Regions from separate parts of the Vibrio sp. YT-19(2023) genome, predicted to be linked through region 2. Evidence: predicted binding sites of a transcription regulator. Region 2 holds the regulator's gene; each other region holds the start of a gene.
What was found. Region 2 encodes PurR, which represses purine synthesis genes. Its sites were predicted from a motif close to TNANGNAAACGTTTNCNTNA; they were not measured.
Positions count from the first base shown of each region.

Region 1: the regulator PurR is predicted to act here: its motif matches at 838-857, upstream of glpX (class II fructose-bisphosphatase).
Region 3: the regulator PurR is predicted to act here: its motif matches at 1,274-1,293, upstream of glyA (serine hydroxymethyltransferase).
Region 4: the regulator PurR is predicted to act here: its motif matches at 1,046-1,065, upstream of purL (phosphoribosylformylglycinamidine synthase).

Region 1 is NZ_JAWOQN010000016.1:5,870-8,080, reverse strand. It holds gene rraA (ribonuclease E activity regulator RraA) at 1-188, shown strand, start outside; gene zapB (cell division protein ZapB) at 324-566, opposite strand; gene glpX (class II fructose-bisphosphatase) at 915-1,922, shown strand.
Region 2 is NZ_JAWOQN010000004.1:95,117-97,327, reverse strand. It holds gene purR (HTH-type transcriptional repressor PurR) at 224-1,228, shown strand; cyclic di-GMP riboswitch class I at 1,516-1,605, shown strand; gene R7E78_RS04600 (TfoX/Sxy family DNA transformation protein) at 1,722-2,211, shown strand, end outside.
Region 3 is NZ_JAWOQN010000007.1:22,943-25,153, forward strand. It holds gene glyA (serine hydroxymethyltransferase) at 1-1,217, opposite strand, end outside; gene R7E78_RS06880 (YitT family protein) at 1,565-2,167, shown strand.
Region 4 is NZ_JAWOQN010000007.1:79,125-81,335, forward strand. It holds gene purL (phosphoribosylformylglycinamidine synthase) at 1-904, opposite strand, end outside; gene mltF (membrane-bound lytic murein transglycosylase MltF) at 1,204-2,211, shown strand, end outside.

The sequences.
Region 1 (2,211 bases), on a different contig from region 2:
TAGGCATTCAAGCCCTCGCCTCTATTCCTGTTGGAGCGACCAGCCAGGGTATTGGCGAATTAGATGTACCAGTCAACTTTGGCGGCGTCAGCTTCTTACCTGAAGATTATATTTATGCTGATAGCACCGGAATTATCCTGTCGCCTGAACCATTGAATATTGATTTAGAGTTGGATGAAGAAGCATAGCGAGTCTTAGGTGTATAAGTTATAGGGTCTTCTCTTAGCTATCAGCGCCTAGCCTTGTCTTAACATTTTCTACTTCCCTAAAACACAAACACCCGCTTAGCGCGGGTGTTTTTAATTTGGAATGAAGAAGCTGAATTATTCCACTTCGTCCATTTTGCCAAGTAGTGCACGAATGCGCTCTTGCCATTGTGCGTGCTCTTGCTGTGCTTGTTGTGCTTTTTGCTCTAGCTCTTCACGTTGAGAGCGAAGCTCGTTCGCTTCTTCCGCAAGTTTAGCTTTATCTTCTTTCAGCTCTTCGACTTCCATCTGAAGAAGAGTGATTGTGTCAACTGCAGTTTGAATTTTAGATTCTAGTTGTTCTAGTACTTCAAAAGACATCTTGGCCTACCTATGTTATTCCGTTGGGACGATGTGCGAGATTGATGCACACCTAACCTATATAAGGTTCATTCTACTCAGCGTCGCGATGAGAAACACTCACTATATTCGATATTTTGCATCATTCGGTCAAAAAATCAGCGCAATCTCACTAAACGCTGACTTTTCTTGTCGCCGAAGCATTTTTGAGCAAGGATTTTGCGTCCCGCTACGCTGAAAATCGCCCTAAGTATTGATCAAATTCAAGTTAGATAAAGTAAAAGCCTCGCAAAAAGGCAAACGTTTACTCGACCTTGTGATAGAATCGCCGCGCAAATTCTTCTTCCCTCTTGCTTACTTGGAGACATCATGAAACGCGATTTAGCAATGGCATTTTCCCGTGTGACTGAAGGTGCAGCTCTGGCTGGTTACAAATGGCTTGGCCGTGGCGATAAAAACGCAGCCGATGGCGCAGCTGTTGAAGTTATGCGCACGCTACTGAACAAAACAGATATCAGTGGTGAAATTGTCATTGGTGAAGGTGAAATCGATGATGCGCCAATGCTGTACATTGGTGAGCAAGTGGGTATTGGTGGTGATGAAGTGGATATCGCTGTCGACCCGATTGAAGGGACGCGTATGACGGCAATGGGACAATCGAACGCACTAGCCGTACTTGCCGCAGGTGAGAAAGGCAGCTTTCTTAAAGCGCCAGATATGTACATGGAAAAACTGGTTGTTGGCCCTGGTGCAAAAGGCGTAATTGACTTAGAAAAGCCGTTAAAAGAAAACCTAGAGAACGTAGCAAAAGCCCTGAACAAGCCACTTGATACCCTAGTCGTTATTACCCTTGCGAAACCTCGCCACGATGACGTTATTGCAGAAATGCAAGCAATGGGCGTACGTGTTTTTGCGGTGCCTGATGGTGATGTCGCTGCCTCTATTCTAACTTGTATGCCAGACAGTGAAGTGGACATGATGTACTGTATTGGCGGTGCGCCAGAAGGGGTTGTATCAGCAGCGGTAATTCGAGCGCTAGACGGTGACATGCACGGTCGCCTGCTTCCTCGTCATGAGGTAAAAGGCGATACTGAAGAAAACCGCATTTACGGTGCAGATGAACTAAAACGCTGCGATGAAATGGGCGTAAAAGCGAATGTTGTCCTCAAAATGGAAGACATGGCTCGTAGCGACAATGTGGTATTTTCAGCAACAGGCATTACTAAAGGTGACTTGCTAGAAGGTATCTCTCGTCAAGGCAATATAGCGACCACAGAAACGCTGCTCGTGCGCGGTCGATGCCGTACTATTCGTCGCATTAAGTCGACTCACTACCTAGATCGTAAAGATCCAGAAGTACGCGATATTATTCTTTAAGCATTTCTCGAGGCTCTAGCTCAATCTGAGTTTGAGCCTTTCTTTCCGCACAGCCGGACAGTAGATTCTGAATCACCTCGTTCCTCGTTGTTCAGAATGACGGTGACTTTAATAAGCTCTAAATCGAAAGAACTCGTCATTCTAGCGAGTTCCAGAGAGACTAAGAATCTGGTAACAGCAAACTCCGATTCTTTACCGCTCACCTTAGCCACTGCACAGCCGGACAGTAGATTCTGAACCACCTCGTCCCTCGCTGTTCAGAATGACGACATATATTGGCTCATATGAA
Region 2 (2,211 bases):
ATAGCGGTTTTTGTGTTTTCTTAACAGGTTGATGGCAATTTCTCATCAGATAGAAAAAAGATAAAATTCATCGACCGATGCTGCTACGTACCCTTTTGTCGCACTTGGATCAACCGCTGCCGAGACACTTAGCGCCAATTTTATATTGCTAGGTGTGAAACCATTAGAGCATCAGGTACATCCAATACGACATATTTCAGTAGCTCGATACAGGACACCATTTATGGCCACGATAAAAGACGTTGCTCGCTTAGCCGGCGTTTCCACTACGACAGTTTCGCACGTTATCAATAAAACGCGTTTCGTTGCAGAAGCAACGCAAGAAAAAGTAATGAAAGCCGTTGACGAGCTGAATTACGCGCCAAGTGCCGTTGCACGCAGCCTAAAATGCAACTCAACTCGTACGATTGGCATGTTAGTAACTCAATCAACTAACCTATTTTTCTCAGAAGTGATTGATGGCGTTGAGAGCTACTGTTACCGCCAAGGCTATACTCTGATTTTATGTAACACAGGCGGGATTTACGAAAAACAACGCGATTACATTCGTATGCTGGCTGAAAAGCGCGTTGATGGCATCCTAGTGATGTGTTCTGACTTAACCGAAGAACTAAAAGAGATGCTTGACCGTCATGCGGACATTCCTAAAGTGGTCATGGATTGGGGCCCAGAGAGCTCACAAGCAGACAAGATCATGGATAACTCAGAAGAAGGTGGCTACATTGCAACCAAACATCTGATTGACAATGGTCATACGGATATCGCTTGTCTAAGCGGTCATTTTGAAAAGCTTGCTTGCCAAGAGCGCATTGCAGGTTTCCGTCGCGCAATGAGCGAAGCGAACCTAGCTGTAAATGAAGACTGGATCCTTGAAGGTAACTTTGAATGTGATACGGCCGTATTAGTTGCAGATAAAATTACCGCAATGGACAAGCGCCCGACGGCGGTATTCTGTTTTAACGACACAATGGCTCTCGGCCTAATGAGCCGCTTGCAACAAAACGGGATCAAAATTCCTGAAGATATTTCAGTGATCGGCTACGACAACATCGAGCTTGCAGAATACTTCTCTCCACCGCTAACGACTATCCACCAACCTAAACGTCGTGTTGGTAAAAATGCATTCGAAATTCTACTTGAGCGTATCAAAGATAAAGAACACGAAAAACGAATTTTCGAAATGCAACCTGAGCTTGTAATTCGAAATACTGTGAAAAAAATGAACTAAATTTCACTGTATTTAACCGTGTTAAATAAGCGCTCTACAGGGGCGCTTATTTTTTTGGAAAAATTAAGCATTCTCTAATACTTCACACCACTCTAATAACAATTGACTAACGTTAACTCCCTGTTTTATATAAATGTAATATATATTAAGAACTCCTTTTCAAAGGCCAATTTGCACCTTTCCATATGCAAAATAGAGCATTCAATCTATCATTTTTATTGAACCGAAATCACACTTTTAACGCTAAACCGTGATGTTAATTCAATATAAGAAGTATGCTCATTGTGTCACGCACAGGGCAAACCATTCGAAAGAGTGGGACGCAAAGCCTCCGGCCTGAACCATATTACGATATGGAAGGTAGCGGGGTTACCGATGGCAAGTGTGTAAGCAATGACTTTACTCTGTAATGACATTGTTTTTACGCATGTTTGCTACTCTCTCGGACCTGACTTTTGGTGGCGTAATATTAATTACACCGAGATAACAAAACATGGATAAACCGATACTCAAAGACTCTATGAAGCTATTTGAGGCACTTGGTAATATCAAGTCGCGCTCAATGTTTGGTGGCTTCGGACTATTCGCTGATGAAACAATGTTTGCACTAGTGGTAAACAATCAGCTTCATATCAGAGCAGACCAAAAAACTTCATCTGACTTCGAGAAACAAGGGCTAAAGCCTTACGTTTATAAAAAACGTGGCTTTCCAGTCGTTACAAAGTACTACGCTATTTCCAGCGATTTATGGGAATCAAGCGAACGCTTAATCGAAGTAGCGAATCAATCATTGAAAAAGGCAAAGCTTGAGAAAGAACAGCAAGCAAGTACAAAGCCTAACCGTTTGAAAGATTTGCCTAACTTACGACTGGCTACCGAGCGCATGCTAAAAAAAGCCGGCATCGAATCCGTAGAGAAGCTTGAAGAGGAAGGTGCGCTTAACGCCTATAAAGCGATAAGAGATACGCACTCTGCAACCGTCA
Region 3 (2,211 bases), on a different contig from region 2:
AGCACTTTCTGTTTTGTCGCTTCGATAACTTCTTCGTTGCCGATGTTATCTAGAACGTCACACATCCAGTTTGCTAGCTCTTTTGCATCTTCTTCAGTGAAGCCACGGCGAGTGATCGCTGGCGTACCTACACGAATACCAGACGTTACGAATGGGCTGCGTGGGTCATTTGGTACTGAGTTCTTGTTTACAGTGATGTTTGCTGCACCTAGTGCCGCGTCTGCGTCTTTACCAGTGATATCTTTGTCGATTAGGTCAACAAGGAACAAGTGGTTTTCTGTACCGTTAGATACGATTTTGTAGCCACGCTCTTGGAACTGACCAACCATTGCTTTTGCGTTTTTCACTACGCGAGCTTGATAAGCTTTGAACTCTGGCTCCATCGCTTCTTTGAACGCTACTGCTTTACCAGCGATAACGTGCATTAGAGGGCCACCTTGACCACCAGGGAACACTGCTGAGTTCAATTTCTTGTACATATCTTCGCCAGCATTTGACAAGATAAGACCACCGCGAGGACCTGCTAGTGTTTTGTGCGTCGTTGTTGTTACCACATGAGCATGCGGTACTGGTGTTGGGTATTCACCGGCAGCGATAAGACCAGCTACGTGCGCCATATCAACAAATAAGTAAGCACCTGCTTTGTCAGCAATTTCACGCATGCGTTTCCAATCAACGATTTGCGAGTAAGCAGAGAAACCACCGATGATCATCTTAGGTTTGTGTTCAAGTGCTAGCTGTTCCATCTCGTCGTAGTTGATTTGACCAGCTTCATCGATACCGTAAGGGATAACGTTGTAGTGCTTACCCGAGAAGTTTACTGGTGAACCGTGAGTTAGGTGACCACCGTGCGCTAGGCTCATGCCTAAAACTGTATCGCCAGGGTTAAGAAGCGCCATGTAAACTGCGCTGTTTGCTTGAGAACCTGAGTGAGGCTGTACGTTAGCGTACTCACAACCAAATAGTTGGCATGCACGCTCAATTGCTAGTGCTTCAGCTTTATCTACGTACTCACAACCGCCGTAGTAACGCTTACCTGGGTAGCCTTCAGCGTATTTGTTCGTTAGCTGAGAACCTTGCGCTTCCATTACACGTGGGCTTGTGTAGTTTTCAGAAGCGATAAGTTCAATGTGTTCTTCCTGGCGAAGAGTTTCTTCCTGGATAGCTGCGAACAGTTCCGCATCGTAATCTGCGATGTTCATATCACGCTTAAGCATCTGTATCTCCTGACTCAGATTAGTACTGAAAGTTGCAAAAAAACTGTTGAATGACCCGACGCAAACGTTTTCGTCACCCTAATGGCGCGCATTCTACATAATTTGATTTAGGTCATAAAGAGAAATTTACAATTTTTCTCATGCAGTTTTTTCATGATGACAAGCAATGTTTATCATGCCAGCATTGCAATCGCATAACGACAATCTATTGCCTGTCAAATTTGTGCTTTACACCCTGTAAAACAGCAATTACATAGGTTTACCGTAAATTTTACCCTCTAGCTACCGAAAAGATCATCTTTTTACTACTATGCACGCCTTATTTATCACTAATGACTGCAACATTGATGGAAAAACACTCATTAAAAGAAGACTGGATAGCGATTCTCACGGGTACCTTTTTAGTAGCTCAAGGCGTTTTCTTTCTCCAATCCGCGAACCTTCTAACGGGAGGCACGACTGGATTGGCTCTGCTTATTAGCCAATTTACACCTTTTACCTTTGGTGTGCTGTACTTTTTAGCAAACAGTCCTTTTTACTTACTAGCATGGAAACGCTTCGGCCGTCATTTCGCCATTAATAGTGCCATTTCTGGCGCGTTGGTTTCTATCTTTGCCGATCATCTTTATTTGCTAATCTCGCTCGAATCGGTAAATGAAGTTTATTGCGCCGTCGCAGGCGGGCTTTTAATGGGGCTCGGTATGCTGATCCTATTCAGACATCGCTCCAGCTTAGGTGGCTTTAACGTGCTGTGTTTGTTTATCCAAGACAAATTTGGCATTTCAGTTGGCAAAAGCCAAATGGCAATCGATGCATGTATCCTGTTTGCTTCATTCTTCTTTGTCACACCAGAAGTGATTGGCCTTTCAATTTTGGGGGCGTTTGCACTCAATGTCGTGTTAGCGATGAACCACAAACCGCACCGCTATTCCGTGACCTACGGTTCATAAATTTTTGATAATGATTGAAGCGCGATTTATAAGATTTCGCGCTC
Region 4 (2,211 bases), on a different contig from region 2:
TTGCCGTTGGGTGGTTGTGCGTTTCTACCTTCATCAAGATGTGCGTATCTTCATGGTGGTACGTGTATTGACGAGATTTAGGGTCAGGGAAGAAACGCCCCGCTTTAGAACCTGTCATAACGGCTGCGTTGTCTTTGTATGCAGACAGTACATAGTCAGGTGTCGTTTCAAAAGTGTTTTTGATCATTTTGAACAAAGACTTAGGTTGATCTACCCCGTCGATAGTCCAATCTGCGTTAAAAATTTTGTGGCGACAATGCTCTGAGTTCGCCTGAGCAAACATCATCAATTCAATGTCGTTTGGGTTACGCCCAAGCTTAGTAAAGTTCTCGACCAAGTAATCAATTTCATCTTCTGCGAGTGCCAAGCCAAGGGAAACGTTTGCCTCTTCAAGCGCAAGACGACCGCCAGCTAAGATATCAACATGTGCGACAGGCTTAGGCTCTGCAACAGTAAATAATGCTGATGCGGCTTCAAATTCTGTGAATACTGTTTCCATCATGCGGTCGTGAATTAACGCTTTAACAGCGTCAGCTTGAGCTTCTGATAGAACAACTGAAGACTCGACATAATAAGCCGTACCACGCTCTAGACGTTTCACTTTATCCAGACCACAGTTAACAGCGATATCGGTAGATTTAGAAGACCAAGGCGAGATAGTGCCAGGACGAGGCGTGACAAGAAGTAGAAGACCTTCAGGCTCATGCTCTTCGATGGTTGGGCCGTAAGTTAGTAACTTTTCAAGTTTTTCTAACTCTTGGTCATCAAGGTCTGACTTTAGATCGGCAAAGTGCATAAACTCGGCATAAATGCCAGTTACAGGCAGATCTTGTTCACGACAAAGTTCCAGTAGTTTATTAACACGAAACTCTGAAAGAGCTGGGGAGCCACGCAAAATTCTCATGTGCTTAGGTCTCTTATGCAATTGATTAAGGTGATATTGGAATAAATTCAGACACTTAAAATAAGCCCTGTCGAACCTATGCCGATTCCACCTCGTCATTGCGAGCGCATTATATAGTAATTGTTTTTGTGATGTAACACCAAAAGCAACCGTTTGCGTCATTTTTTTTGTCAAATTTGAATTACAACTAAAATGTCGATAAAACACACAATGTCACGTTATAAGTGTGTGATTCACTTTGCCCCATGAGCTCGCTTTGATATAAAGGCAAATAGAAATTTTCCAAGATGTACCTATTAATGCAAATAAGTCACTTCAACCGCCTCAAGCGCAGTGCTCTAATTTTAGTTTCTGTTCTTTTGCTCTCAGCTTGCCAGATTGAGTCGGAGCCCAAAAGTGAATTTGAAAAAATTCAAGAACGTGGTGTGCTTCGTGTTGGCACGCTAAACAATCAGCTTTCCTACTACATAGGTCCCGATGGTCCCGCAGGGTTGGATTACGAATTGGCGCGTCAGTTTGCGGAACAGCTCGGCGTCAAACTCGAGATTAAACCAGCCTTTCGCCAGGCTGAGCTTTTTCCTGCTCTTAAGAAAGGAGATATCGATATCATCGCTACGGGTTTAAATCAAACGTCACAAGCAGTCAAACGATTTAGACCAGGCCCTGCCTATTATTATGTAAGCCAACAAGTGGTATACAAAAAAGGGCAACTTCGACCACGTGATATCGAACAACTCATTGAATACCAAGCCTCGAAAGACGACGAGTCCGACGAAGATACAAATGCAGGCGCTCAAACATTAAAGATCGTTGAACAATCGCAATATGTTCCGACCCTAACAGCGTTAAAGAAGCAGTATCCAGAACTTCAGTTTGAAATTGTTGGTGATGCTGACACGAGAGACTTACTCAAATACGTATCGACGGGTGAGTTACGTTTTACTGTGACTGATTCGGTGGAACTTTCCCTTGCTCAACGCCTTTACCCCGATCTTGCGCTCGCGTTCGAACTTACAGAAGATCAACCAGTATCTTGGTTTACTCGACGTTCTGAAGACGAAAGTTTGTATGCGATGCTGATAGAGTTTTTCGGTAACATCAAACAATCAGGAGAACTGTCCACCCTCGAAGAAAAGTACATTGGTCATATTGAAGCATTTGACTACGTTGATACTCGCGCATTCATTCGAGCTCTGGATGACAAATTGCCTAAATGGGCACCTTTATTCCAAAAATACAGCGAAGAGTTCGACTGGCGCTTAATTGCAGCATTGGCTTATCAAGAGTCACACTGGAAACCAACAGCA